3 regions of the Delftia sp. BGA-UO-ETr-SB1 genome follow, and region 1 is predicted to be linked to each of the others. Evidence: predicted binding sites of a transcription regulator. Region 1 holds the regulator's gene; each other region holds the start of a gene.
What was found. Region 1 encodes FNR, which switches genes on or off when oxygen is low (the NO sensors DNR and NnrR bind a similar motif). Its sites were predicted from a motif close to TTGATNNNNATCAA; they were not measured.
Positions count from the first base shown of each region.

Region 2: AC57B5_RS16735 (DASS family sodium-coupled anion symporter) is a predicted target of FNR. The motif match lies at 2,072-2,085, and genes of this name have one in related genera.
Region 3: AC57B5_RS24745 (DUF7933 domain-containing protein) is a predicted target of FNR. The motif match lies at 4,877-4,890, and genes of this name have one in related genera.

Region 1 is NZ_JCAQOW010000004.1:157,482-167,270, forward strand. It holds gene AC57B5_RS01210 (heavy metal translocating P-type ATPase) at 1-751, shown strand, start outside; gene ccoS (cbb3-type cytochrome oxidase assembly protein CcoS) at 915-1,052, shown strand; gene ccoN (cytochrome-c oxidase, cbb3-type subunit I) at 1,116-2,552, shown strand; gene ccoO (cytochrome-c oxidase, cbb3-type subunit II) at 2,572-3,204, shown strand; gene AC57B5_RS01230 (cbb3-type cytochrome oxidase subunit 3) at 3,216-3,353, shown strand; gene ccoP (cytochrome-c oxidase, cbb3-type subunit III) at 3,381-4,298, shown strand; gene ccoG (cytochrome c oxidase accessory protein CcoG) at 4,376-5,830, shown strand; gene AC57B5_RS01245 (FixH family protein) at 5,888-6,202, shown strand; gene AC57B5_RS01250 (hypothetical protein) at 6,382-6,669, shown strand; gene fnr (fumarate/nitrate reduction transcriptional regulator Fnr) at 6,751-7,470, opposite strand; gene hemN (oxygen-independent coproporphyrinogen III oxidase) at 7,633-9,015, shown strand; gene AC57B5_RS01265 (sulfite exporter TauE/SafE family protein) at 9,021-9,737, shown strand.
Region 2 is NZ_JCAQOW010000005.1:1,457,820-1,467,608, forward strand. It holds gene AC57B5_RS16730 (alkylhydroperoxidase domain protein) at 1-392, shown strand, start outside; gene AC57B5_RS16735 (DASS family sodium-coupled anion symporter) at 405-1,910, opposite strand; gene AC57B5_RS16740 (hypothetical protein) at 2,205-2,522, shown strand; tRNA gene AC57B5_RS16745 (tRNA-Met) at 2,605-2,681, opposite strand; gene rplQ (50S ribosomal protein L17) at 2,703-3,095, opposite strand; gene AC57B5_RS16755 (DNA-directed RNA polymerase subunit alpha) at 3,282-4,280, opposite strand; gene rpsD (30S ribosomal protein S4) at 4,393-5,016, opposite strand; gene rpsK (30S ribosomal protein S11) at 5,107-5,511, opposite strand; gene rpsM (30S ribosomal protein S13) at 5,530-5,895, opposite strand; gene rpmJ (50S ribosomal protein L36) at 5,918-6,031, opposite strand; gene secY (preprotein translocase subunit SecY) at 6,164-7,483, opposite strand; gene rplO (50S ribosomal protein L15) at 7,508-7,939, opposite strand; gene rpmD (50S ribosomal protein L30) at 7,951-8,133, opposite strand; gene rpsE (30S ribosomal protein S5) at 8,148-8,669, opposite strand; gene rplR (50S ribosomal protein L18) at 8,685-9,050, opposite strand; gene rplF (50S ribosomal protein L6) at 9,062-9,595, opposite strand; gene rpsH (30S ribosomal protein S8) at 9,620-9,789, opposite strand, start outside.
Region 3 is NZ_JCAQOW010000006.1:1,313,793-1,323,581, reverse strand. It holds gene aspS (aspartate--tRNA ligase) at 1-843, opposite strand, end outside; gene AC57B5_RS24755 (DUF502 domain-containing protein) at 885-1,508, opposite strand; gene AC57B5_RS24750 (FmdB family zinc ribbon protein) at 1,527-1,838, opposite strand; gene AC57B5_RS24745 (DUF7933 domain-containing protein) at 2,062-4,746, opposite strand; gene AC57B5_RS24740 (high affinity choline transporter 1) at 4,924-6,372, opposite strand; gene ubiB (ubiquinone biosynthesis regulatory protein kinase UbiB) at 6,431-7,996, opposite strand; gene AC57B5_RS24730 (ubiquinone biosynthesis accessory factor UbiJ) at 7,993-8,631, opposite strand; gene AC57B5_RS24725 (Tim44 domain-containing protein) at 8,754-9,770, opposite strand.

The DNA.
Region 1 (9,789 bases):
GCGCCGCCATCTGCGGCTGGGCTCGGCCCTGCACGCAGGCCTGGCCGGGGAGCAGCCCGTGCAGGGGGTGCTGCTGGCCGAGGAGACCTCGCAGGGCTGGCACACGCTGGCCCGCTTCGTCCTCAGCGAGGACGTGCGGCCCGAGGCCGCAGCCGTGGTGCAGGCGCTGCACCGGCACGGCGTACAGGTGATGCTGCTGTCCGGCGACCGCGAGGACGCGGCCCGCGCCATGGCGGCGCGCGTGGGCATCACCCAGGCCGAAGGCGGCTGCAGCCCGCAGGACAAGCTGGAGCGCCTGCAGCAGGCGCAGGCTGCCGGCCACCACGTGGCCATGGTGGGCGACGGCCTCAACGACGGCCCAGTTTTAGCTGGAGCGCATGTCTCTTTTGCGTTTGGTAGAGCAGTGCCCCTGGCACAATCGCGCGCAGATTTCGTTGTTCTGGGTGACAGCCTGGAACTGGTACTCCAGGCATGCCTGTTGTCGCGCCGCACGCTGCAGGTGGTGCGCCAGAACATGGCCTGGGCAGCCGCTTACAACGCGGTGTCGATTCCGCTGGCCCTGGCGGGCTTCATGCCTGCCTGGGTGGCCGGCCTGGGAATGGCACTGAGTTCGCTGCTGGTGGTGATGAACGCCGCGCGCCTTGCGCGCAGCCTGCCACTGGCTGCAACGAAACACACGGGCACGCCTGCTGCGCCCGCAGCGTCCGTCGCGATGAAGACGGGCTCCACCGCAACGGTGGGGAGGTTCTGATGGAAATACACCCCCTGAGCGGCTGCGCCGCTTCCCCCTCTCTCGCTTCGCGGGAGGGGAACGACACCTTCGCCGCGAGGCGGCTCTTGCTCGGTGTCACTGAGCTGGATCGCGCCCGTTTTGGGGGCAAGGCGTGGCGCGTCAGCGCCACGGGGAACTGACCATGGATATTTTGTATTTGCTGATCCCGCTGTCGGTGGTGCTGGTGCTGGCCATCCTTGCGGCCCTGTGGTGGGCCGTGTATCGCGGGCAGTTCGAGAGTGTGGAGCAAGAGGGTGAGCGCATTCTTCGGGACGATTGACGTGGGTCAACACGCCCGGGAGCGAAGAACGTAACACTTTGATAGCAATCTAAGGGGTGCACGATGGATAGTTCAAATAAAAACGCTGTCTATTACGACGATTCCGTCGTAAGGCAGTTCTCTATCATGGCCGTCGTCTGGGGGGTGGTAGGCATGGCTGTCGGGGTGTTGATCGCCTCGCAGCTGGCCTGGCCGGAACTCAACTTCGGCATTCCATGGCTGAGCTACGGACGCCTGCGTCCGCTGCACACGAACGCCGTGATCTTTGCCTTTGGCGGATCGGCGCTGTTCGCAACCAGCTACTACGTGGTGCAGCGCACCTGCCAGACGCGGCTGTTCATGCCCAAGCTGGCCAGCCTGACCTTCTGGGGCTGGCAGATCGTCATCGTCGCCGCCGCCATCAGCCTGCCGCTGGGCTACACCCAGGGCAAGGAGTACGCCGAGCTGGAGTGGCCGATCGACCTGCTGATCGCCGTGACCTGGGTCTCGTATGCCATCGTGTTCTTCGGAACCATCGGCATCCGCAAGGTCCGTCACATCTATGTGGCCAACTGGTTCTTCGGCGCCTTCATCATCGCCGTGGCACTGCTGCACATCGTCAACAGCGCGGCCATTCCGGCCGGCTGGATGAAGAGCTACTCGGCCTACGCCGGCGTGCAGGACGCGATGGTGCAGTGGTGGTACGGCCATAACGCCGTGGGCTTCTTCCTGACCGCAGGCTTCCTGGGCATGATGTATTACTTCATCCCCAAGCAGGCTGGCCGTCCGGTCTACAGCTACCGCCTGTCCATCGTCCACTTCTGGGCGCTGATCTTCACATACATGTGGGCGGGTCCTCACCACCTGCACTACACCGCGCTGCCCGACTGGACGCAGTCCGTGGGCATGGTGTTCTCGCTGATCCTGCTGGCTCCCAGCTGGGGCGGCATGATCAACGGCGTGATGACGCTGTCGGGCGCATGGCACAAGCTGCGCGACGACCCCATCCTGCGCTTCCTGATCGTGTCGCTGTCGTTCTACGGCATGTCCACGTTCGAAGGTCCGATGATGTCCATCAAGACCGTCAACGCGCTGTCGCACTACACGGACTGGACCGTGGGCCACGTTCACTCGGGCGCCCTGGGCTGGGTGGGCCTGATCACCATGGGCTCGCTGTACTACCTGATCCCGCGCCTGTTCGGCAAGACCAAGATGCACTCGGTGGGCGCCATCGAACTGCACTTCTGGATGGCCACCATCGGCATCGTGCTGTACATCGCCGCGATGTGGATCGCCGGTGTGATGCAGGGCCTGATGTGGCGCGCCGTCAATCCCGATGGCACGCTGACCTACACCTTCGTCGAAAGCGTCAAGGCCAGCTATCCGTTCTACGTGATCCGCGTGGCCGGTGGCCTGCTGTACCTGGGCGGCATGCTGGTCATGCTGTGGAACACCTGGAAGACCGCGATCTCGGGCCGTTCGGTGAAGGTGGCCGTGCCTGCCGTCGTGGCCCACGCCTGAGCGTCTAGGAGCATTACTCATGTCCGATCACAACAATAGCGCTCCCAAGAGCTTTTCCCACGAGAAGGTGGAAACCAACAATTTCCTGCTGATCGTGCTGACCCTGCTGGTGGTAGCCGTCGGCGGCATGGTGGAAATCGTTCCGCTGTTCTTCCAGAAGTCGACCACGGAAGCGGTGGCGGGCCTCAAGCCCTACACGCCGCTGCAGCTGATGGGCCGCGACGTCTATCTGCGCGAGGGCTGCTACAACTGCCACTCGCAGATGATCCGCCCCTTCCGCGCCGAGACCATGCGCTACGGCCACTACTCGGTGGCTGGCGAGTTCGTCTATGACCACCCCTTCCAGTGGGGTTCCAAGCGCACGGGTCCCGACCTGCACCGCGTGGGCGGCAAGTACAGCGACGAATGGCATCGCATCCACCTGAACAACCCGCGCGACGTGGTGCCCGAGTCCAACATGCCTGCCTACACCTGGCTGGAAAAGAACAAGGTGGATGACACCGTGGTCGCCCAGCACATGAGCGCGCTGCGCAAGGTGGGCGTGCCCTACAGCGACGAGGAAATCAGCGGCGCTGCCGAGCAGGTCAAGGGCAAGACGGAAATGGACGCCGTCATCGCCTACCTGCAGGTCCTGGGCCGTTCGGTCAAGTAAAGGAGAGCGACATGGACATCACCACCATGCGCATCGTGGCCACGCTGGCCTCGCTGGCCTGCTTCATCGGCATCTGGTGGTGGGCGTTCGCCCGCCGCAACCAGGCCCGTTTCGACGAGGCCGCCCAGCTGCCGTTCGAGCAAGACTGAGTCCCTCCACCAGAACGAGAACTTCCCATGAGCGATTTCGTAAACAACTTCTGGTCGATCTATGTCACGGCGATCACGCTGGGCGGCATCATCGGCTGCCTGCTGCTGCTGTATCTCACCGCACGCAAGAAGGTGGTCCCCTCGGCCGACAACACCACGGGCCACGTCTGGGACGAGGACCTGCGCGAGCTGAACAACCCCATGCCCAAGTGGTGGATGTGGCTGTTCATCATCACCTCGGTGTTCGGCTTCGCCTACCTGGCGGCCTATCCGGGCCTGGGCTCGTTCGCGGGCAAGCTGGGCTGGACGCAGCTGGGCGCCTATGAAAACGAGATGGCCAAGGCCCGCGCGGACCTGGAGCCGCTGTACGCCAAGTTCACGAGCATGAGCACCGAAGACATGGCCAAGGACCCCCAGGCCATGGCCATCGGCGAGCGCCTGTTCATGAACAACTGCGCACAGTGCCACGGCTCGGATGCACGCGGCGGCAAGAGCTTCCCCAACCTGACCGATGGCGACTGGCTGCATGGCGGCACGCCCGAGAAGATCAGGGAAACCATCACGGGCGGCCGCATCGGCATCATGCCGCCCATGGCCGCTGCCGTCGGCACGCCCGACGATGTGCGCAATCTCTCGCACTATGTGCTGAGCCTGTCGGGCAGCCCGCACGACTCGCTCAAGGCTTCGCTGGGCAAGTCCAAGTTCACGGCCTGCGCTGCCTGCCACGGCATGGACGGCAAGGGCAACCAGGCCCTGGGCGCGCCCAACCTGACCGATGACATCTGGCTGCACGGCTGGGGCGAGGCCGCCATCACGGCCATGATCAACAACGGCAAGCACAACGAGATGCCTGCCCAGAAGGACAAGCTGACCGAGGCGCAGATCGCGGTGCTTGCTTCCTATGTCTGGGGCATGTCGCACAAAGACGGCGCAGTCCGTCAGTAAGCACGGGGGCGGCGCTGCGGCGCCGCCTTTTTGCGTTTTGAGTTTTCAGATATTTCAAAAAAACAAAGGAACCCACCATGAAGCCCGAGAGCGGGGATGACACCGGGAAGCCTCCCCGCAAAGTCATTCCGATCACGCCGGCCACGCCTGATCCGGGCGAGCTGGTGTCGATGTTCGAGTCGGAAAAGAAGGTCTACCCGCGCTCCATCAGCGGTGTCTTCGCACGCTGGCGATGGGCCCTGGTGTTTCTTACCCAACTGGTTTTCTACGGCCTGCCCTGGCTGGAGTGGGGCCAGCGCCAGATGGTGCTGTTCGACCTCGGAACGCGGCGCTTCTATCTCTTCGGGCTGGTGCTGTACCCGCAGGACTTCATCTACCTGGCGGGCCTGCTGATCATCTCGGCGCTGGCATTGTTCCTGTTCACGGCCGTGGCCGGGCGCCTGTGGTGCGGCTTCTCGTGCCCGCAGACGGTCTATACCGAGATCTTCATGTGGGTGGAGCGCAAGGTCGAAGGCGACCGCAGCGCGCGCATGCGGCTGGACAAGAACGGCTGGACCTTCGAGAAGGCCTGGAAGAAGTCGCTCAAGCAGTTGCTGTGGATCGCCATTGCGCTGTGGACCGGCTTCACCTTCGTGGGCTACTTCGTGCCCATCCGCGAACTGGGCGGCGAGCTGCTGGCGCTGCAGGGCAGCTGGCAGATGTTCTGGGTGCTGTTCTACGGCTTTGCCACCTATGGCAACGCGGGCTACATGCGCGAGCAGGTCTGCAAGTACATGTGCCCCTATGCGCGCTTTCAGAGCGCCATGTTCGACCGGGACACCATGATCGTCAGCTACGACACGGGCCGGGGCGAGCCGCGTGCGCCGCGCACCAAGAAGGTGGACTACAAGGCCCAGGGCCTGGGCGACTGCATCGACTGCAAGATGTGCGTGCAGGTCTGCCCCGTGGGCATCGACATCCGCAACGGCCTGCAATACGAATGCATTGGCTGCGGCCTGTGCATAGACGCCTGCAATTCCATCATGGACAAGATGGAGTACCCGCGCGGCCTGATCCGCCTGACCACGCAGAACGCCATGGCCGGCCTGTGGCGGCGTGCCCAGGTGCTGCGCCGCATCTTCCGTCCGCGCGTGCTGATCTACTCGGCCGTGCTGATCGGCTTGAGCGTGGCCATGATCGTGAGCCTTGCGCTGCGCCAGTCGGTCAAGGTGGACGTGATCCGCGACCGCGCCTCGCTGTCGCGCATCGTGGCGGGCGGCAAGCTGGAGAATGTCTACCGCCTGCAGATCATGAATGCCACCGAGCAGGCCCAGCGCTACCGCATCAGCGCCCATGGCCTCGATGGGCTGGAGCTGGCGTCCGAGCAGGAAGTCGAGGTCGGCCCGGCCGAGACGCGCGGCATTGCGGCGCGCCTGCAGATTCCCTACGGTTCGGCCGAGCCGGGCTCGCACACCGTATTCTTCGATATCGATGCCGTGCATTCAGGCGCGGGACGCGCGTCCGAAAAGGCCGTCTTCCTGGTGCCCCGGTGATGTTCCTGGCAGGCGCGGCACGGTCCGCGCCTGCCGCCTGAAAGAAAGAGGTTTCCCATGTCTTCCAGTCCCGCAGTGTCCGCGCCCGCGCAGGCTCCCTCGCACCCCGACGCCGGCAAGCCCTGGTGGAAGTTCGGCCATGTCTGGCTGGTGGTGGCCGGCCCGGCGGCCGTGGTGGTCGCTGCCGTGATCACGGCCATCATCGCCATCAATGGCGCCGATCCCGTGATCGACCCCGACTACTACCGCAACGGCATCACGATCAACGAGCGTGCCGATGGCATGCGCGAAGTGCCCAAGAGCATGGCGCCCGCCGTCACCGGCCGCAACCATGCGGCCACGCCCGCGCACGATCACCCCACGGACCGCTGATCGCCGTGCACCCCTGCAAGAGGCCGCAGTCGCGGCCTTTTTGCATGGCGGATCGCATCTCCGGCATGCGCGACGGGTGAGGGTTTCCTACAGGCGTGCAGGGCGCTGCGGGGCTTGGCGCCATGCGTTGGCGCGGCGCACAATGAAGGCGACCCCTCGACAGCACAAGGAGATCGCTGATGTTGGCCCAACGCTGGATGTGGATTGCCTGGCCTGCCTTTCTGGCAGCCGCCGTGATGGAGATGCTGGTTTTTGCCTTTGTGGACCCGCTGGAGCTGCATTGGCTCGGCGACCTGGGCTGGTCGCGCCAGGGCATCTACACGCTGGCCTTCTTCGCCTTCTGGGGCGTGACCATGCTCTCCAGCCTGATGACCACCATGCTGGGCCGCTCGGCCCGCGATCTCAATGACGGCGTGGTCTCCGAGCCCGACCCGGACCTGGCCATGCAGGGGCTGGGGCGGGACTGAGCGAGAGCCCGCCGCAATGAACAAGGCCCGCTGTCGCGGGCCTTGTTCATTGGCGGATGAATGCTTGCCGCCCTCGCAGGCTCACTGGCACTGCTGGCTGTTGACGATGCGCTTGAGCGCCTCCGTGTCCAGGATGCGCAGATGGCGCTGGCGCACCTCGATGATGTTGTCGTCCGCGAACTTGGAGAAGGTGCGGCTCACCGTCTCCAGCTTCAGGCCCAGGTAGCTGCCGATTTCCTCGCGCGTCATGCGCAGCACCAGTTCCGACTTGGAAAAGCCCCGCGCATGCAGGCGCTGCACCAGGTTGAGCACGAAGGCGGCCAGGCGCTCCTCGGCGCGCATGCTGCCCAGCAGCAGCATCACGCCGTGTTCGCGCACGATCTCGCGGCTCATGACCTTGTGCACATGGTTTTGCAGGGCCGTGACCTCGCGCGACAGGTCTTCCAGCTTGTCGAAGGGCATGACGCAGACTTCGGCGTCTTCCAGCGCGACGGCATCGCAGGTGTGGTGGTCGTTGACGATGCCGTCCAGGCCGATGATCTCGCCGGCCATCTGAAAGCCCGTGACCTGGTCGCGTCCGTCCTCGGTGGCCACGCAGGTCTTGAAGAAGCCGGTGCGGATGGCGTACAGCGAGGTGAATGTCTCGCCGTTGCGAAACAGCAGGCCTCCGCGCTTGACCTTGCGGCGCGTGGCCACGATGTCGTCGATGCGCTGCATCTGCTCGGCATCCAGGCCCATGGGCATGCACAGTTCGCGCAGGTTGCAGTTGGAGCAGGAGGCTTTGATGGTCTGAAGGTTCATGGAGTGATAAACATCAGCGGCACACAGCGTGCCGGCGGTGACCTCGTGGATTGCGATGAGTTGGATCAAATTGTCGCAGCAGTCCCTCAAACAACTCTTGATATGAGTCAAGGACATGACCGATGTGCTGCGGCACAGTCGAGGTATTAGAGGAAAAAACCCATGACCGCTGTCACCCCAGAGCTGCTGCGTCGCTTTGACGTACCGGGGCCCCGATACACCTCGTTCCCTACCGCCGACCGCTTTGTCGAGGCCTTTGGTGCAGAGGACTATATCCTGGCGCTGCAACAACGCAAATCGAGTACCGCAGCGCGTGCCATGCCTTTGTCGCTGTATGTGCACGTGCCCTTTTGCGAGTCGCTTTGCTACTACTGCGCCTGCAACAAGATCGTGACGCGCCACCACGATCGCGCCGCCGTCTACCTGGACTACCTGGCGCGCGAGATGGCCTTGCACACGGCCCATTGCGGCAAGGGCCAGACCGTCAGCCAGCTGCACCTGGGCGGCGGCACGCCCACCTTCTTCTCCGACGACGAGCTGCGCACGCTGATGGGCCTGTTGCGCGAGCATTTCAAGCTGGAGCCGGGTGGCGAGTACTCCATCGAGGTCGATCCGCGCACCGTCAGCGTCGAGCGCCTGGCCGTGCTCAAGGAGCTGGGCTTCAACCGCCTGAGCTTCGGCGTGCAGGACTTCGACGAACAGGTGCAGATCGCCGTGCACCGCGTGCAGCCGGCAGAGCAGGTGTTCGAGCTGGTGGCGGCCGCGCGGCAGCTGGGCTTTGCCTCCATCAACGTGGACCTGATCTACGGCCTGCCCAAGCAGACGCCCGAATCCTTCGAGCGCACGCTGGCCCAGGTCAACGCGCTGCGGCCCGACCGCATCGCGCTCTATGCCTATGCCCACCTGCCCGAGCGCTTCAAGCCGCAGCGGCGCATTGCGGCCGAGGATCTGCCCCAGGGGGCCGACAAGCTGGCCATGCTGTCGCGTTCCATCGCCGCGTTCATGGACGGTGGCTATGTCTACGTGGGCATGGACCACTTCGCCCTGCCCGAGGACTCGCTGGCCGTGGCCAAGCGCCAGGGCCGGCTGCACCGCAACTTCCAGGGCTACAGCACCCAGCCCGACTGCGACCTGATTGCGCTGGGCGTGTCGGCCATCGGCAAGGTGGGTGCCAGCTACAGCCAGAACGCCAAGACGCTGGAGGAGTACTACGACGCCATCGACGCCAGCCACCTGCCCGTGGTGCGGGGCCTGGCGCTGTCGCGCGACGACCTGGTGCGCCGCGCCGTCATCATGGCCATCATGTGCCAGGGCGCCGTGCTGTTCGAGCCCATGGAGCAGGCATGGCTGCTGGGCTTTCGCGAGTACTTCGCGCCCGAGATGGCGGCCCTGGAGGACCTGCAGGCCAAGGGCCTGGTGCAGATCAGCGACGAGGGCTTCCAGGTCACTCCCATGGGCTGGTACTTCGTGCGCGGCGTGGCCATGCTGTTTGACCGATATCTGCAGGCGGACAAGAACCGGGCGCGGTTTTCGAGGATCATCTAGGCCCCATGCTGTTGTCGCTGCTCTGGACCGCTTTGATCATGGGGCTCGTCGGCGGGCCCCATTGCCTTGCCATGTGCGCTGCGCCCTGCGGCGTGGTCACGGGTGGGGCGGGGCAGGGCGGCGGCTCGCAGGTGGTGGCAGTGCATGGATTGCAAAGCCGGCTGTGGCTGCGCACGGCGCTGTTCCACGGCGGCCGTCTGGCCGGCTATGCCAGCCTGGGCGCTGCCTCGGCCCTGGCCATGGAGAGCCTGTCCTGGATCACCAGCCAGACCACGGCGCTGCAGCCGTTCTGGACGCTGACCCATGTCGCCGTGATGGCCTGGGGCCTTGCCATGATGGTGCAGGCCCGCCAGCCCGCCTGGCTGGAGTCTGCCGGCCGCGCTGCCTGGCGGCGCGTGCAGCCCTGGGTGTCGGCGCCGGGCGGCACGTTGGCGGCAGGCTATGCCTGGGCGCTCATGCCTTGCGGACTGCTGTATTCGGCCGTGCTGGTCGCCGCGCTCAGCGGCGGCCCGTTGCAGGGCGCGCTGGCCATGGCGGCCTTTGGCGTGGGCAGCGGGCTGTGGCTGGTGGCCGGCCCCTGGCTGTGGCGGCTGGGCCGGCAGCGCCTGAACGGCCTGCGCGCCGAATGGGGCACGCGCCTGGCCGGCCTGATGCTGGTGGGCGTGGCCGTCTGGGCGCTGTGGATGGACCTGATCTACAAGCCCAGCCTCTGGTGCCGTTGAGCAACAGCTGAGGCCAGACTTGGCACCTGGGGCCGCGGATTGGCTGCGAGGC
Region 2 (9,789 bases), on a different contig from region 1:
CCGACAAGGACATCTTCTACAACCCCGACGCCGGCCTGCCGCGTGCCGAGCGCGAGCTGGCCGCTGCGGCCACCTCACGCGCCAATGGCTGCATCTACTGCGCCTCGGTGCACGCACGCTTTGCCACGCACTTCTCGCGCAGGGGCGGCGACGTGCAGCGCCTGCTCGACGAAGGCCCGGGCACGGACCTGGGCCCGCGCTGGAACGCCATCGTCACGGCGGCCGTGGCGCTGACCCAGACGCCGCCTGCGCTGGAGCCCGCCCACATCGATGCGCTGCGCACCGCAGGCCTGGACGATGCCGCCATCTCCGATGTGCTGCACGGCACGGCCTTCTTCAACTGGGCCAACCGGCTCATGCTGTCGCTGGGCGAGCCACGGACCACGGCTTGAGGGCGGCCGCCCTCACCACAGCCCCAGCAGCTTCCACCAGACACTGCCGCCCACGGCAAAGATCAGCAGCTCGATCACGCACATGGCCGCGCCCACGCGCCACCAGTTGCCCAGCGTGACGTAGCCGCTGCCGAAGATGATGGGCGAAGTGCCGGTGGCGTAGTGGGTCAGCGTCATCATGATGGCCGAGCCGGCCGTCATCATCAGCATGAAGGGTACGACATAGTCGGCCGGAATCAGCTGCGCGCCCACGGTCAGGAAGGCCAGCATCATCGCGCTGATGTGGGCCGTGGTGCTGGCGAACAGGTAGTGCGAGAACACGAACACGCCCACAAGGATGGCCGCCACCGGCAGCCAGTCCAGGCCGCTGGCGACGATGGCGTTCTTCATGCCCACGGCAAACCAGGACACCACGCCGAGCTTGTTGAGCTGTTCGGCCAGCATGACCAGGGCGCCGAACCACACCAGGGTATCCCAGGCGCTTTTCTCGGACAGCACGTCATCCCAGTCGATGGTGCCCGTGATGATCAGCACGAACAGGCCCAGGAAGGCGACCACGGTGGGGTCCAGCACGAAGGCCGGGCCGAACAGCATCTGCGGCACGTTGGCCCACAGCAGCAGCATCAGGCCGAAGGTGCCCAGCATCACGTGCTCCTTGCCCGACAGCGGCCCCATGCGTGCCATCTCGCTGCGCGCGTACTCCACGGCATTGGGCGTGGCCTTGAGCTCGGGCGGCGACAGCAGATAGATCACCAGCGGCATCAGCAGCAGGCACAGCAGGCCCGGCAGCAGCATGTACAGCGCCCAGGTGGTCCAGCTCAGGTGCAAGGCCTGGCCCGTGGCCTTGGCCACGAAATCCACCACCAGCGGGTTGGGCGCGGTGGCGGTCAGGAACATGGCCGAGGTGATGGGATTGGCGTGGTAGTTGACCAGGGCCAGGTAGGTGCCCACCTTGCCCTGCGTGCCCTTGGCCGGGTCCGACTCGAAGGCATTGGCGATGGACTTCATGATCGGGTGCACGATGCCGCCACCGCGCGCCGTGTTGCTGGGCGTGAACGGTGCCAGCACCAGCTCGCAGATAGCCAGGCCGTAGCCGATGCCGATGGTGCGCTTGCCCAGCAGGGCGATGAACATCAGGCCGATGCGGCTGCCCAGCCCCGTCTTCTTGAGGCCGCGCGAGATCAGGATGGCCACCACGATCAGCCAGATCAGCGGGCTGGAAAAGCTGCTCAGCGCATCGGTGATGGCACCCTTGGACGAGCCGGAGGTGACCTGGGACAGCGAGACGATAACGATGGCCATCAAGGCCATCACGCCAATGGGCATGACCTTGAGGATGATGGCCACGATGGTGGTCAGGAAAATGGCGACCAGCTGCCAGCCCTTGGGCGTCAGCCCCTCGGGCACGGGCATCAGCAGCAGGCCGAACAGCACGGCGGTGGCAATCAGTGCCGGCACCAGCCGGAACGGCACGGCCGCCTTGAAATAGCGGAACAGCGAGGCGATCTTCTCGAGCATGTGGATCCTTTGCGTTGCCGGAGCGGCGCCGAGAGAGCATGGCCTGCCGGGAGCAAAAGCCCACCAGCCTGCACGGGCACTGGCGGCCGCGCCGCATGACTGACATCATGATGCAGTGCAGCATGAGCCCGGCTTCCAGCGGGCGCCTGCGCCACCGAAGTTTGACAGGCATCAAGGCCGGGCCAGTAAACCTAGCGACCCAGGCCACCGAGCCCCGCTCACATGACAGCATCCCCAGACCGGGTGCCTTTTGCCCCGGTGTACCCATGCAGTGAAAAAAGGAGAAAAGCCGACATGCCAGCCAACCGATTCTTGCCCGAGGAATGGGAATGCCGGCTCCAGGAGATCGACCTGGAGATCGCCCGCCACGCCGTCATCTGCAAGATCCCGCTGCTGCAGGCCGGTGTGGTGGAGCGCGTGCTGGCCAATGACGCCAGCGTCTGCGGCGCCGAGCACGAGGCCGCATTCAAGACCCTGCGCGGCCTTCTGTACATGCACTACACCGAGCTGCTGCACATCAGCGAAGTGCTCAGCCCCGAGGTCGCCCAGGAAATTGCCCACCGCGTGCGCCTGCGGCTGGGCCAGCGCATCGGCAACCAGCTGGGCGGCTGATGCCGGGCTGTCCGCCTGGTCTTTGCCCTGGCGCGAGGGCATGAAAAAAGGGCTACGACAGTTGTCGTAGCCCTTTTCAATTTGGTTGCGCGAGAAGGATTTGAACCTCCGACCTTTGGGTTATGAGCCCAACGAGCTACCAGACTGCTCCATCGCGCGGTATTCCAAAATTATAGCAGATTATTCAGCTGCCTTGGCTTCGGCGGCGCCTTCTTCAGCGCGCTCGACCAGTTCCACGAAGGCCATGGGGGCGTTGTCGCCCACGCGGAAGCCCATCTTCAGGATACGGGTGTAGCCACCAGGACGCTTTGCGAAGCGGGGGCCCAGCTCGTTGAAGAGCTTGGTCACGCTGTCGCGGTCGCGCAGGCGGTCGAATGCCAGGCGGCGGTTGGCAACGGTGTCGACCTTGGCCAGGGTGATCATGGGCTCGATCACGCGGCGCAGTTCCTTGGCCTTGGGAACGGTGGTCTTGATGGCTTCGTGCTCGATGAGCGAATTCATCATGTTCTTCAGCATCGCCAGGCGGTGCGAAGAGGTGCGATTGAGTTTGCGGAGGCCGTGACCGTGACGCATGGTGCTTTATTCCTAAAATATGTAATTAGGGCTTGCGCAAACAAGGATGCAAGCCTGGACCCGTTACCGGATCTGCAGCTTGCCTCAACCGAATTTGCGCAAGTTGTTGATTAATTCGTGCAGCCGTATCAGGTACTGCCCGAGGCACTGAGGCTCTCCAAAAAGGAGAGCCTGCAATTATAGTGCTTAGCGCTTTTCCAGGCCAGCAGGCGGCCAGTTCTCGAGCTTCATGCCCAGCGTCAGACCGCGGGAAGCCAGGACTTCCTTGATCTCGTTGAGCGACTTGCGACCCAGGTTGGGGGTCTTGAGCAGCTCGTTTTCGGTACGCTGGATCAGGTCGCCGATGTAGTAGATGTTCTCTGCCTTGAGGCAGTTGGCCGAACGCACGGTGAGTTCCAGCTCGTCCACGGGACGCAGCAAGATGGGATCAAAGGCGGTTGCGGCACCACGGCCACCGGCCGGAGCATCGAAGACGCTGGCGATATCGCCGCCGTCCAGCTGAGCGAACACGGCGAGCTGTTCCACCAGGATCTTGGCGGATGCGCGCACGGCGTCCTCGGCAGTGATCGCACCATTGGTTTCGATCTCCACCACCAGCTTGTCGAGGTCGGTGCGTTGTTCAACGCGGGCCGATTCGACGGCGTAGCTCACGCGCTTGACGGGCGAGAACGAAGCGTCCAGCACAATGCGGCCGATCGACTTCGTGGACTCGTCGCCATAGCGGCGCACGTTGCCGGGCACATAGCCGCGGCCCTTCTCCACCTTGATCTGCATGTCCAGCTTGCCGCCTTGCGACAGGTTGGCGATGACATGATCAGGGTTGATGATTTCCACGTCGTGGGGCGTCTGGATGTCGCGCGCCGTCACGACGCCTTCGCCATCCTTGCGCAGCGAGAGCGTGACCTCATCGCGGTTGTGCAGCTTGAACACCACACCCTTGAGGTTCAGCAGGATGTTGACCACATCTTCCTGGACACCGTCGATGGACGAGTACTCGTGCAACACACCAGCAATCGTCACTTCCGTCGCTGCGTAACCCACCATGGACGAGAGCAGGACACGGCGCAGGGCGTTGCCCAGCGTATGGCCGTAGCCACGCTCAAACGGCTCCAGAACAACTTTGGCGCGATTGTGGCCAAGCTGCTCGACATTGATCGTCTTGGGCTTCAGCAAATTGGTTTGCATGCAGACTTCCTCTCAATACCCCCGGCTCGTTACACCGGTAAGGCTGGTGAAGCACCCCAGCGCGATGCCTCGCGGCTGGGGGACGGTTTTACAGAAATGTCGCTGCGCGGAATTAACGCGAGTACAACTCAACGATCAGGGATTCGTTGATGTCTGCACCGAACTCGTCGCGGTCAGGCGACTTCTTGAACGTGCCTTCAGCCTTGTCGGCAGACACTTCCACCCATGCGGGGAAACCGACTTGACCAGCCAGTTGCAGGGCTTCGACGATGCGGGCCTGCTTCTTGGACTTTTCACGCACGGCGACCACGTCACCCACCTTCACCATGTAGGAAGGGATGTTGACGGATTGGCCGTTGACCGTGATGGCCTTGTGCGACACCAGCTGACGCGCTTCCGAGCGGGTCGAGCCGAAGCCCATGCGGTACACCACGTTGTCCAGACGCGACTCCAGCAGCGACAGCAGATTGGCACCGGTGTTGCCCTTCTTCTTGTCGGCGGCTTCGAAGTAGCGGCGGAATTGCTTTTCCAGCACGCCGTACATGCGCTTGACCTTCTGCTTTTCACGCAGCTGCAGGCCGAAGTCGGAAGTACGCTGACCGGAAGTGCGGCCGTGCTGGCCGGGCTTGGTGTCGAACTTGGACTTGTCGGCGATCGAGCGACGTGCGCTCTTCAGGAACAGGTCAGTGCCTTCACGGCGGGAGAGTTTGGCCTTGGGGCCGATATAGCGTGCCACTTGATTTCCTTTGTGTCATCTGCCGTGCACAAGCACGGGAGCCGCCCGCGATGTTACACATCTGGGCGGCGGTGGGCTTGGTGAAAAAGCTTAGATACGACGGCGCTTTTGAGGGCGGCAGCCGTTGTGGGGAACCGGCGTCACGTCCGCGATGGAAGTGATGCGGATGCCCAGGGCGCCCAGGGCGCGAACCGAGGATTCACGGCCAGGACCGGGACCCTTGATTTCGACGTCCAGGTTCTTGATGCCCTGTTCGATGGCAGCACGACCAGCCACTTCCGAAGCCACCTGGGCAGCGAAGGGAGTCGACTTGCGCGAACCCTTGAAGCCCTGGCCACCCGACGAGGCCCACGACAGAGCGTTGCCTTGGCGGTCGGTGATGGTGATGATCGTGTTGTTGAACGAAGCGTGCACGTGGGCAATGCCGTCCGAAATGTTCTTACGGACTTTCTTGCGAACGCGCTGTGCAGCGTTGTTTGCGGGAGACTTAGCCATAGTGATCTTTCAATCTCTTTATTTCTTCAAAGCCGCGGCACCCTTGCGCGGACCCTTGCGGGTACGTGCATTCGTGCGGGTACGTTGACCACGCATGGGCAGGCCACGACGATGACGGAAACCGCGATAGCAACCGATGTCCATCAAACGCTTGATGTTCATCGTTGTTTCGCGACGCAGATCACCTTCCAGAGTCAGGGAAGTCAGCTGATCACGGATCTTTTCCAGATCACCGTCAGTCAGTTCCTTGATTTTCTTGGAATATGCGATGCCAGCGGCTTCGCAGATCTTGCGTGCAGTGGTGCGACCGATCCCATAGATAGCGGTCAGGCCGATTTCAGCGTGCTGATGCGGCGGGATGTTAATGCCAGCGATACGTGCCATTATTCGTCCTCAAACTTTCCTATCAACCCTGGCGCTGCTTGTGGCGCTGGTCCGTGCAGATCACTCGCACCACACCTTTGCGGCGGATGATCTTGCAGTTACGGCAGATTTTTTTGACCGAAGCCGAAACTCTCATTTCATTCTCCTAAAACTCTACATCCGTTACGGCCTATCGACCGGGAAACATGCCCGCGATGGATAGATCGAGTGGGCGTCTACTAACTCTTACTGGACCCGCCGGCACCGCCGGCCAGGCCCATCACTTAGTTCAATTGCCAAGTGTCGCTTTGAAGTTCGCCTTTTTGAGGAGCGATTCGTACTGTTGCGACATCATGTAGTTCTGCACCTGGGCCATGAAGTCCATGGTCACCACCACAATAATCAGCAGTGATGTGCCACCGAAGTAGAACGGAACGTTGTACTTCAGGATCAGGAACTCGGGCAACAAGCACACGAATGTGATGTACACCGCGCCAGCCAGGGTCAGGCGAACCAGGATCTTGTCAATGTAGCGGGCCGTCTGGTCACCGGGACGGATCCCGGGGATGAAAGCACCACTCTTCTTCAGGTTGTCGGCGGTTTCCCGGCTGTTGAACACCAGGGCCGTGTAGAAGAAGCAGAAGAAGATGATGGCAGTGGCGTAGAGCATCACATAGATCGGCTGACCGGGGGTCAGCGTGCTAGCAATGTCCTTCAGCCAGCGCATGGATTCCCCTGCACTGAACCAGTTCACAACGGTCGCCGGCAGCAAGATGATCGAGGAAGCGAAGATGGGAGGAATGACCCCCGCCATGTTCAGCTTCAGTGGCAAGTGCGAAGACTGGCCACCATACACCTTGTTACCCACCTGACGACGCGCATAGTTCACCAGGATCTTGCGTTGTCCCCGCTCGACAAACACGACGAAGTACGTCACGGCTGCCACCACGAGAACGATGAAGATCGCGGCCAGGATGCTCATGGCACCGGTGCGCACCAGCTCCAGCAGACCACCGATGGAGCTCGGCAGACCTGCGGCGATACCTCCAAAGATGAGGATCGAGATGCCGTTGCCCAGACCACGTTCCGTGATCTGTTCACCGAGCCACATCAGGAACATGGTGCCGGCCGTCAGGCTGACCACCGCCGTGAGGCGGAAGCCGAAGCCAGGGCTCAGAACCAGACCTGCGGAGCTTTCCAGAGCCACGGCAATTCCCAGGGACTGAAAAATCGCCAGGCCCAATGTGCCGTAGCGGGTGTACTGGGTGATCTTGCGACGACCCGATTCACCTTCCTTTTTCAGCTGCTCGAATGTAGGGACCACGTAGGTCATGAGCTGCATGATGATCGATGCCGAGATGTACGGCATGATCCCCAGTGCGAACACCGTGAAGCGCGAGAGCGCCCCACCCGAGAACATGTTGAACAGATTGAGAATGCCGCCCTGCTGGCCATTGAACAGCTGCTGCAGCTGCGCTGGATCGATGCCCGGCACGGGGATATGAGCCCCGATCCGGTAAACGACCAGCGCGAGCAACAGAAAAACCAGACGGCGGCGAAGATCGCCGAATTTTCCGGTTTTTGCAATTTGAGCTGCGCTAGTAGCCACGGATGTCTTCTTTCAGATCATTAATCAGGCGATGCTGCCACCGGCAGCTTCGATGGCAGCCTTGGCGCCGGCGGTAGCGCCGATGCCGTTGAGCTTGACAGCCTTGCTGATTTCACCGCTCTTGATGATCTTGACCACCTTTGCGATTTCACCAACCAGACCGGCTTGCTTCAGAGCTGCCAGATCGACTTCGGCCAGGCCCAGCTGTTCCAGAGCGGACAGGGTCACTTCTGCATTGAACTTCAGCAGATGCGACTTGAAGCCACGCTTGGGCAGACGGCGCTGCAGAGGCATTTGACCGCCTTCGAAGCCCACCTTGTGGTAGCCACCCGAACGCGACTTCTGACCCTTGTGACCACGGCCGGCAGTCTTGCCCAGGCCGGAGCCGATGCCGCGACCGACACGGCGCTTGGCGTGCTTGGAGCCCTCTGCAGGCTTGATGCTATTGAGTTCCATCATCAATCCTTTCAGAGAACTTTGACCAGGTAGCTGATCTTGTTGATCATGCCGCGCACGGCAGGCGTGTCCTGCAGTTCGCTGATGCTGTTCAGCTTGCGCAGGCCCAGGCCACGGACGGTGGCGCGGTGCGATTCCTTGGTGCCAATGGGGCTGCGCACCAGTTGCACCTTCACGGTTTGTTGCGTTGTCATGTGATTGACTCCGATCAGGCGGTGAAGATGTCTTCAACCGACTTGCCGCGCTTGGCTGCCACTTCCGAAGGGGTCGTGGAGTGCTTCAGAGCGTCAAAAGTCGCGCGGACCATGTTGTAGGGATTCGACGAACCATGGCTCTTGGCCACGATGTCGGTGATGCCCAGCACTTCGAAAACGGCGCGCATCGGGCCGCCGGCGATGATGCCGGTACCCTTGGGAGCGGGGTTCAGCATCACGGATGCTGCGCCATGCTGACCCATCACGGTGTGATGGATCGTGCCGTGCTTCAAAGACACCTTGATCATGTTGCGACGGGATTCTTCCATCGCCTTTTGCACGGCTGCAGGCACTTCCTTCGACTTGCCCTTGCCCATGCCAACGCGGCCATCACCATCGCCAACCACGGTCAGTGCAGCGAAGCCGAGGATACGACCGCCCTTCACAACCTTGGTGACGCGGTTCACCGCGATCATTTTTTCGCGCAGACCGTCGTCACGACCTTCGTCTTGCACCTTGGGAGAAAACTTTGCCATTTCTATCCGCTCCGCTTAGAACTGCAGGCCGGCTTCACGAGCGGCTTCTGCCAAAGCCTTCACGCGGCCGTGGTATGCGAAACCAGCGCGATCGAAAGCCACTTTCTCCACGCCGGCAGCCTTCGCCTTCTCGGCAATGCGCTTGCCAATCAGCGTAGCGGCAGCCACGTTGCCACCCTTGCCGATGGCGCCCAGTTGGGTGCGCACTTCGGCTTCGGCGGTGGAGGCCGAAGCCAGCACCTTGGTGCCGTCTTCCGACACCACGCTTGCGTAGATGTGGAGGTTCGTACGGTTCACGCTCAGACGTGCCACGCCTTGCTGTGCAATGCGGATGCGGGTCTGGCGGGCACGACGGAGACGCTGCTCTTTCTTGGTCAACATAATGCAGCTCCTTACTTCTTCTTGGTCTCTTTGATCACGACCTTCTCATCCGAGTAACGGATGCCCTTGCCCTTGTAGGGCTCGGGAGGACGAACGGCACGGATCTCAGCAGCCATTTGGCCAACGGCCTGGCGGTCAGCACCCTTGACCAAGATTTCGGTCGGTGTGGGGGTGGTGACAGTGATGCCGGCCGGCATTTCGAAGTTCACCGGGTGCGAAAAGCCGATCGCCAGGTTCAGCTTAGAGCCCGAGGCCGAAGCCTTGAAACCCACGCCAACCAGCGACAGCTTCTTCTCGAAGCCCTTGCTCACGCCCACCACCATGTTGTTCACCAGCTGACGCATGGTGCCGCTCATGGCGTTGGCTTCGCGCGAGTCATTGACGGGCTCGAAAGACAGCTTGCCTTCGTTGTTGGAGATCTTCACCAGAACGTTCTGGGCTTGCGACAGCGTGCCGCCGGTGCCCTTCACATTGATCTGGTCGTCTTTGATGGACACATCCACGCCTGCGGGGATGGCCACGGGAGTCTTTGCTACGCGAGACATTTCAGTATTTCTCCTTAATGTCCGTTAGGCCACGTAGCACAGCACTTCGCCGCCCACGCCAGTGGCGCGTGCCTTGCGATCCGTCATCACGCCCTTGGGAGTGGTGACGATGGCAACGCCCATACCGTTCATGACCTGGGGGATTGCGTCACGGCCCTTGTACACGCGCAGGCCGGGACGGCTCACGCGCTCGA
Region 3 (9,789 bases), on a different contig from region 1:
GCGGAAGGCCGCATCCTGGTACGTCATCATCGGGAACTCGCCCAGATCCACGTCCAGCTGGGTCTTGAAGACCTCGGTGATCATGCGCTGGAAGATGGCGCGGATTTCCTCTTCGTCCAGGAACGAGGTCTCGCAGTCGATCTGGGTGAACTCGGGCTGGCGGTCGGCGCGCAGGTCTTCGTCGCGGAAGCACTTGGTGATCTGGTAGTAGCGGTCGTAGCCGGCCACCATCAGCATCTGCTTGTACAGCTGGGGCGACTGCGGCAGGGCGAAGAACTCGCCGTCGTGCACGCGGCTGGGCACCAGGTAGTCGCGCGCGCCTTCGGGCGTGCTCTTGCCCAGCATGGGCGTTTCGATGTCGATGAAGCCTTCCTTGTCCAGGAAGTTGCGCACCTGGATGGCCGTGCGGTAGCGCAGCATCATGTTGCGCTGCATGTAGGGGCGGCGCAGGTCCAGCACGCGGTTGGTCAGGCGCACGGTCTCGGACAGGTTCTCGTCGTCCAGCTGGAACGGAGGCGTGACCGAGGCGTTGAGCACGTTCAGCTCGTGGCACAGCACTTCGATCTGGCCGCTCTTGAGCTTGTCGTTGGTCGTGCCTTCGGGACGTGCGCGCACCAGGCCCTTGACCTGCACGCAGAACTCGTTGCGCAGGCCTTCGGCAGTCTTGAACATCTCGGCACGGTCGGGGTCGCAGACCACCTGCACATAGCCTTCGCGGTCGCGCAGGTCGATGAAGATCACGCCGCCATGGTCGCGGCGACGGTTCACCCAGCCGCACAGGGTAACGGTTTCGCCCATCAGGGCTTCGGTCACTAGACCGCAGTAATGGGAGCGCATGGCCATGATGAAAAGCTTCCTGCGCCCGGGATGGGCGCGACAGTTTGTTATTTGGATTCCGCGGGCAGTGTGAGATCCGGAGGAGTCACCACGCCCATCGAAACAATGTACTTGAGCGCGGCATCCACGCTCATTTCCAGCTCGATGCAATCGCTCTTGCGAACGATGACGAAATAGCCGCCCGTCGGATTCGGCGTTGTCGGCACGAAGACGCTCAGGTATTCGTCACGCAGATAGGCGGCGACCTCTCCGCTGGGCGAGCCGGTGACGAAGGCCACGGTCCAGACGCCTTCGCGCGGCCACTGCACCAGCACGGCGGTGCGAAACGCATTGCCACTGTCCGAGAACACGGTGTCGGACACCTGCTTGACGCTGGAATAGATGGAGCGCACCACGGGAATGCGGCTGACCACCGCATCGCCCCAGGAGACAAGCTTGCGGCCGATGAAGTTGCTGGCCGCAGCGCCAACCACCAGCAGGATCAGCAGCGTGAGCACCACGCCGAAGCCGGGAATGTGGAAACCCAGCAGCCGGTCCGGATGCCAGGCCTCGGGCAGGATGGCCAGCGTCTGGTCCAGCGTGCCGATGATCCAGTTGAGCACGCCCAGCGTGATCACCAGAGGAACAATCACCAGCAGGCCGGCGAACAGCCATTTGCGCAGAGCGGACATGAGAAATGCAAGCCTTGATTAATGGCCCGTGGAGGGTGCGGGAGCAGATGCTGGGGCCGCAGCAGGCGCAGTTGCCGCAGGTGCGGCGGATGCATCCGAGGCCTGGGTGTCTGCCGCTGGAGCCGGCGTGGCGGCGCTCTTGCTGCCGCTGTTCTTGAAGTCGGTCGCGTACCAGCCCGAGCCCTTGAGCTGGAAGCCGGCAGCCGTCAGCTGCTTGGAAAAGGCCTCGGCACCACAGGCCGGGCAGGTCGTCAGCGGAGCATCCGAGATTTTCCGCAGCACGTCCTTGGCATGACCGCAGGAGCCACACTTGTATGCATAAATAGGCATGGCGCTAATGCTTATACGAGAGAAGATGCAAAACTTTCGATTATAGGCATCCGCCCGATACTGCGGCTGCCTTGCCCCCAAAGGCCCAGGCCGGAGAGCCGCAAGCCGCATGCATCAGTCGGTACCTGATGGCCCGAAATGCAAAATGCCAGTCGCGCGGACTGGCATTCCATCAGGGCGGTGCCGGCAAGCCCCGCTGCCGGGGCGCCTGCCGCGTCCATGTTCAGCGCCGTGCCCGGCGCCGCTGCATCCCCATACCGGCCAGCATGACGGCAAGGCCCATCAGCACCAGGGCAGGCACCCCGGTGGCGGGGACCGGCTCCGGCGTCAATGCGGCAGCAACCACCAACTCCTGGTCACGCGAATTGTTGGCCGGCTCCGGGTCCGTGGTTCCACTGACCGCCGTCACCGTGGCTGTCAGGCTGCCCTGCGTGGTGGGCGTGAAGCTCACCGTGCAGGAAATGCTGGCACCCGAGGCCAGCGGCGCGCCAGTCGGCACCGCAGGCGTGCATGAGGTGCTGGCACCTGCCGGCAGCCCTGCGATGGAGCAATTAGCAAAGGCCGCCGCATTGGGGCCGGCATTCGTGCAGACGAACGATCCCTTCACGGGAACACCCACGTTGGCGGTGGCCGGCAGCGTGACGCTGGTGGCCTGCATGTCGGCCCGCTCCACGGGGTTGAAGGGGTGGGCCTTGGTGTTGTTGGCCGGCACCGGATCCACCGTGCTGCTGCTCGCCGTCACCAAGGCCGCGATGGTGCCCGTTGTGGTGGGCGTGAACTGCACTGTGCAGGCGATGCTGCCGCCCGATGCCAATGGCGAGGCCGTGGGCACGCCGGGCGTGCAGGACGTGGTCGCCCCGGCTGGCAGGCCGGAGATCACGCACGAAGCCGCCGTCGCCGCACTGGGGCCGGCATTGGTGCAGCTGAAGCTGCCGGACACCGGCACGCCCACCGTCATGGTCAGGGGAAGCGTGATGGAGGTGGCCTGCATGTCGGCACGCTCCCCGGGGCTGTAGGGGCGCAAGATGGTGTTGTTGGCAGGCACCGGGTCCGGCGTGCCGCTGCTGGCGGAGACCAGGGCCGTGAATGCCCCGCCCGCTGTGGGCGTGAAGCCCACCGTGCAGTCGATGCGGGCGCCCGAGGCCAGCGGCGATCCTGTAGGTACAGCGGGAGTGCAGGACACGGAAGCGCCTGCCGGCAGGCCTGAAATGGCGCACGAGGCTGCCGCCGCAGGGCTGGGCCCCGCGTTGGTGCAGCTGAAGCTGCCGGATGCCGGCGTGCCCACCGCCATGGAGGCCGGCAGGGTCAGCTCCGTGGCCCTCATGTCCGCCGACTCCCCTGGGTTGTAGGGGAAGGACATCGCATTGTTGCTCGGCACCAGATCTGTCGTTGCACTGCCGGCCGTCACCAGTGCCGTGATGGCGCCCGTGACAGCAGGCGTGAAGCCTACCGTGCAGGCGATGCTGTCGCCTGCGGCCAGCGGCGATCCTGTAGGAACAGCGGGAGTGCAGGACACGGAAGCGCCTGCCGGCAGACCTGAAATGGCGCACGATGCTGCCGCCGCAGGGCTGGGTCCCGCATTGGTGCAGCTGAAGCTGCCGGATACCGGCGCCCCCACCGTCATGGATGGCGGAAGATCGACGCTGGTGGCCTGCATGTCGGCCGCTGGCGCAACCGCCAGCACAGCCAGTGTGGCCGGCTGGTTCAGGCCGATCAGGGAGAGGTTGGAAGGACCGTTGGTGAAGCTGCCTGTCGCGGTCGGGCGCACGTCGAGGCTCACCTCGCAGAAGGCGGCGCCCTGGGCCAGGTCTCCGTTGGACACGGTCACGGTGCTGCCGCCTGCTGCCGCCTGCACGGTCGTGCCGGGGCAGGTGGTGCTGGCATTGCCCTCGACGACCAGTCCTGCAGGCAGGTTGTCGGTAAACGACCAGCCTCGCTTGCGCAGCAGATCAGTCGTATTGGTGATGGTCATGGTCAGCCGGGAGACCTGGCCGAGTTGAATGCTGGCAGGCGAGAAGGCCTTGTCCAGCTGCGGCGTGACATCGATGATCTGCGCGTTGTCGATCGACGAATCGTTGCCCATGGAGCTGGTCTGGTCATTGTGCAGAACAAACCCGACAGAGGCTCCGCTGAAGAGCAGGGCTCCGGGAGAGGTCACTGTCTGGGCCCTGGCCGTTTGTATGATCCCAATACCGATAGGCATCGTATTGAACGACACACCATCCACGCATGGATCGACAGCGTTCATGGAGATGGGCAGTTCCGCATTAGCGTCATTGACAAGAGAAAAACGCAGCAACGGAGCGACGAATCCTGACGAGCAGAAGTTCGCCACCACATCGGCACGGGCCGTGAGGAATCTGCTGCCGGAACTTTGCGGAATATTGGCCTTGGTGCGAAAGGCAATTGCGCCAGCAGGATAGGTTCCATTCGCTGTAAGCATCGCCATGACGTGATTTTTGACCGCATCCGCCGCACTCTGGCCCTGATAGCGCCCTGCGACCTCCGCCATCTGCTGCAGGGCGTTCCAATTGCCTTGGGAACCGCAGGCCGCACTCATCGTCGCCGAAGTTGGATCCTGGTTGAAGGACGTGACTATGCCATTGCACTGGTTGGCGCTCATCCGGTACAGGGGGTCGGCGGTATACATCTGCCCCGCAGGGTCCGCGCCCTGGTAGACCAGCAGATCCCGCCCCTCCGTGGTGATGGGGGGTGTCTGCGGGTTTTCGAAGTCCTCGCTCCAGACAATGACCGGCGCGACCGGTATCCTCGGCGCAGCCATTGCCACTTGGCCGCACAGGGCTGGCACAAGCAAGGCGCCTCCAAGCCACCTCCATCGGAACCGGACGCCAGCAACAGGCCGCAGCTTCAGCTGGCGAGCCCTCGCAATCAGTTTGAGTGTTTTCATGACGGTGCTTCCTCCCAAGCGTTTGCTATTCGGAGGTCCACCGTACTGTCACGACCTGTGCTTCAAACCACCCAAGTCAGCATTCCGGGACCTCCACAATCCCAGCCGCCGACTATATAGTTAATGACTATTGATGATTGTCATCAATTGTTTTTACAAATGATGGTGTGACGGCGCTTACCTTTCGGGGCTGAATTCAAGAATGTCTGCACTGCGATTGGCCAGCCACTGCGGCGCCAGTGATCCGGCCACCATCCCCGTCACTGCAGCCAGCAGTCCCGCCAATTGCTGCGGAAATGCCTCGTGCAAAGCCGGCGTGGCCATGAAGACCACCCACACGCCAATGCCCAGTGCCACGGCGCAAATGGCGCCCTGCGTGGTGGCGCGCTTCCAGTACAGCCCGAAGACCAGCGGCACGAAGGCACCAACCAACGGCACCTGGTAGGCGCTGGAGACCAGCTCATAGATGGGCGTTCCTTCCATCTTGATCGAGTAGGCCAGCACGCAGATGCTGAAGACGAGCACGCTGATGCGCATGGCCAGCAGCATTTCCCGGTCGCTGGCCTGGGTGCGGAACTGGCGCCAGATGTTCTCGGTGAAGGTCACGCTGGGCGCCAGCAACGTGGCCGAGGCACAGGACTTGATGGCCGACAGCAGCGCGCCGAAGAACAGCACCTGCATGACGAAGGGCATCTTGTCCATGACCAGGGTGGGCAGCACCTTCTGCGGGTCCTGCTTGAGCAGCTCCGCCGTCTCGCCGGGCATGATGATCAGCGCGCTGGCCACGAGAAACATGGGCACGAAGGCGAAGCAGATATAGGCCGAGCCACCGATGACGGTGCCGCGCGTGGCGGCCTTCTCGCTGTGGGCCGACATCACGCGCTGGAACACGTCCTGCTGGGGAATGGAGCCCAGCATCATGGTGATGGCCGCGCCAAAGAAGAAGAGGATTTCATGCCAGCTGGGCTCGGGCCAGAACTGGAACAGATCGCGGCTCACGGCCAGGTCGATGACCTTGCCGGCACCGCCAGCCATGTCGCTGGCAAACCAGGCCAGCACCACCAGGCCGACGACCAGGATGATCATCTGCAGGAAGTCCGTCACCGCCACCGACCACATGCCGCCGAACAGCGTATAGGCCAGGATGGACACCACACCGATGGCCATGCCCATGGAAATGCTGACCGTGCCGCCCGACAGCAGGTTGAACACCAGGCCCAGGGCCGTGACCTGGGCCGAGACCCAGCCCAGGTAGCTGAGCATGATGATCAGCGAGCAGACGATCTCGATGGACCGGCCATAGCGGTGGCGGTAGTAGTCGCTGATGGTCAGCAGCGTCATGCGGTAGAGCTTGCCCGCGAAGAACAGGCCCACCAGGATCAGGCACATGCCCGCGCCGAACGGGTCTTCGACCACGCCGCGCAGGCCGCCCTCGATGAACTTGGCGGGCACGCCGAGCACGATCTCCGAGCCGAACCACGTGGCAAACGTGGTGGTGATGATCATGTACATGGGCAGATGGCGCCCGGCAATTGCGAAGTCGGCCGTGTTCTTGACCCGCCTGGCCGCCCACAGGCCGATGGCGATGGTCACGAACAGGTAGGCGATCACCATAGAGAGCAGCACGCTGGCACTCCTGTTTCAAAGTGGGAAAAGGGAGAGGTCCGGAAACCCGTCAGTGTTCTCAGTACCAGCGCAGCCGCACCACCAGTTGCAGCAGGATCAGCGCTATGACAAAGCCGATGCCGGCGCTGACGATGGCCTGCAACAGGCGGTTGGTGAGCTTTTGCTGCTGCAGCAGCTCCTTGAGCAGTTCGTCGTGCTCGCCGGAGTTGCGCGTGAGCCGGCGATGGATCAGGCGCGGCAACTCGGGAATGAGCTTGGCATAGCGCGGCGCCTCGGCCAGCAGCTCGCGCCACAGCCGTTGCGGGCCCATCTGGTCCAGCATCCATTTTTCGAGGAAGGGCTTGGCCGTGCTCCACAGGTCCAGGTTGGGGTCCAGCTGGCGCCCCAGGCCTTCGATGTTGAGCAGCGTCTTTTGCAGCAGCACCAGTTGCGGCTGGATCTCGACTTGAAAGCGGCGCGAGGTCTGGAACAGGCGCATCAGCACCATGCCCAGCGAAATCTCGGCCAGCGGACGGTCGAAGTACGGCTCGCAGACGGCGCGGATGGCGGCCTCCAGCTCGTCCACGCGCGTGCTCGGCGGCACCCAGCCGCTTTCGATGTGCAGCTCGGCCACGCGCTTGTAGTCACGGCGGAAGAACGCCGTGAAGTTCTGCGCCAGGTATTCCTTGTCGTACTCGGTCAGCGTGCCGACGATGCCGAAGTCCAGCGAGATATAGCGCCCGAAGGTCTCGGGCTCCAGGCTGACCATGATGTTGCCCGGGTGCATGTCGGCGTGAAAGAAGCCATCGCGAAAGACCTGGGTGAAGAAGATGGTCACGCCGTCGCGTGCCAGCTTGGGGATGTCCACGCCAGCTTCGCGCAGGCGCTCGACGTGGCTGATGGGCACGCCGGTCATGCGCTGCATGACCATCACGTCGTTGCGGCAGAAATCCCAGTACACCTCGGGGATCAGCACCAGGTCCAGCCCTTCCATGTTGCGGCGCAGCTGCGCGGCGTTGGAGGCTTCGCGGATCAGGTCCAGCTCGTCGTGCAGGTAGTTGTCGAACTCGGCCACGACCTGGCGGGGCTTGAGGCGCTTGCCGTCGGCCGACAGGCGCTCGACCCAGCGCGCCATCATGTGCATCAGCGCCAGGTCCTTGTCGATCACGGTCTTCATGCCCGGACGCAGCACCTTGACGGCCACGTCGCGCTGCACGCCGTTGCGGTCGCTGATCACGGCAAAGTGCACCTGGGCGATGGAGGCGCTGGCCACCGGCTCGCGCTCGAAGCTCACGAAGATCTGGTCCAGCTTCTTGCGGAAGGCGCGCTCGATGGTGTCCACCGCAATCTGCGAATTGAAGGGGGGCACGCGGTCCTGCAACCGGGCCAGCTCCTCGGCCACGTCGGGCGGCATCAGGTCGCTGCGCGTGGACAGCACCTGGCCGAACTTCACGAAGATGGGCCCCAGCTCCTCCAGAGCCTCTCGCAGGCGCTGGCCGCGCGGCTTGTCCAGCCGCCGGCCCAGCGTGAGCACCGCGCGTGCGCGGCGCATCCAGGGATGCTCGAAGCTCGACAGCACCAGTTCGTCGAGTCCGTAGCGGAACACCACCCAGAGGATGGTCAGCCCGCGAAGAAACCGGCTCATGGCTTGTCGTTCTCGAAACCGGGCAGGGATACCACGGGGGAACCAACGGGCGCGCTGGCGGGCGCTGCCGCACGTGCGGCCTCGGGGGCGGGGGCATCGGCATCGGGCTTGCCGGCCATGCGGGCGCCCACGAACTGGCGCAGCGCCTGGGCGGCGCTGCGCGCGACCTTGGCCACGGTGTGCGCGGGCGCATCGCCGATGATGCGGGCCAGGTCTTCCTCCACGTCCCATTCGACGTGGTCCACCAGCCAGTTGATGTCGGCGGCCAGTTGCACGTCGCCCTCGATGCGGATGGAGGGCTTGTCGCCGCGCAGGGCCACCTGGGCCAGGGCCAGCGGGGAGGTCTCGGTGACTTCAAGCAGCAGGTCGGGCTGCGCGCCTTCGGGCGCCACGTTGAACAGGCCGGCGGGCGTGATCTGCAGGGCCATGGAGTAGCCGCGCCACTGCACGCGCGCCACGCGGCCCTTTTGCCGCACGAGGCGCTCCATCGCCTCTTTCTCCTGCATCAGCACATGGTTGAGGAACAGCACGAGGCGCTGATGCACCTCGCTGACCAGCCATTGCGGCGGTTGCGGACCGGCCATCACGCGTTCCATGAGACCGTTCAGAAAAGAAAAAGGGGACTGTGTTGCCATAGTCCCCGATTATTCCCGAAGTGAGAGGATGCGGCCGACGCAAATCCGGTCGAGACAAGTGGCCAGCCCATGGCGTGACCCCCTGTCGCATCCCTGGCTTGCGCCGGTCCTCTGCAAATTACTTACTGCAGTGCCTGGACGCCGGCGACCAGCCAGCCGCTGCTGCCGCTCTTGGGCTTGGTCATGTTCCAGACCTCGCGGAAGGGCGTGGGGCCTGCCGAGGCGTCCTCGCGGATCATTCCCGAGAATTCCACGCTGGCCATATAGTCATTGCCCAGATCCTCGATGCCCAGCAGTTGGGCATCGATCATGACCACGTCAGTCTGGTTGGGCTGGCCAGGGCGCTGCACTTCGCGCTCGCTGAGCTGGCCACGGATCTCGGTCAGCATCTCGTCGGTCATCATGGCGCGCAGCGAAGCGATGTCCGAGCGGTCCCATGCCGATTGCAGGGTGACGAAGTTGCGCTTGGCAGCCGTCAGGAAGCCTTCGGTATCGAAGCCTTCAGGCACACCCCAGTTCTGCGAGCCTGCCAGGGCAGAGCCGATCTGCACGCCGGAACCCGAGGCCAGGGCGGCCGGCTGGTGGTTCTGCTCCCAGGGACGGGCCGAGGCGTCGTTGCCGACCTTCTCGGGGTTGTACTGGCGTGCCAGCGGTGCGCTGTCCACGTTGCCACCCATGTTGCCCGCGCCCGCAGGGGCCGCGTTCTGGAAGGCGAAGGGGCTGGACGATGCCTGCTGCGCGCCGGCCGCTGCACGGCGCGAGCGCATGACCATGCCCACCACGACCATGATGACCAGGGCCAGCAGGGCGATCAGCAGGAACTGGCCGAAGGCGGCGCCCAGGCCCAGCGAGTGGGCCAGCCAGGCCAGGCCCAGGCCGGCGGCCAGGCCGCCGAGCATGGCGCCCCAGGGCTTCTTGGCCGGAGCGGCCGCAGGCGGCGTGGCAGGCTTGCCCGCAGCGTTCTGTGTGGCGGCGTTCTGCGGCGGCGTGTTCTGCGCCGGCGCGCGCGTAGCTTCACGCTGCGTCACATTGCTCGACTGCTTGCCCACCGATCCGCCACCGCCCATGCGCTTGGCGTCGGCCGTGCCGTGGACCACCACCAGCATCGCGACCAAGACCATAGACCATAGCTTTTTCATGTCATCTCCTCGAATAATC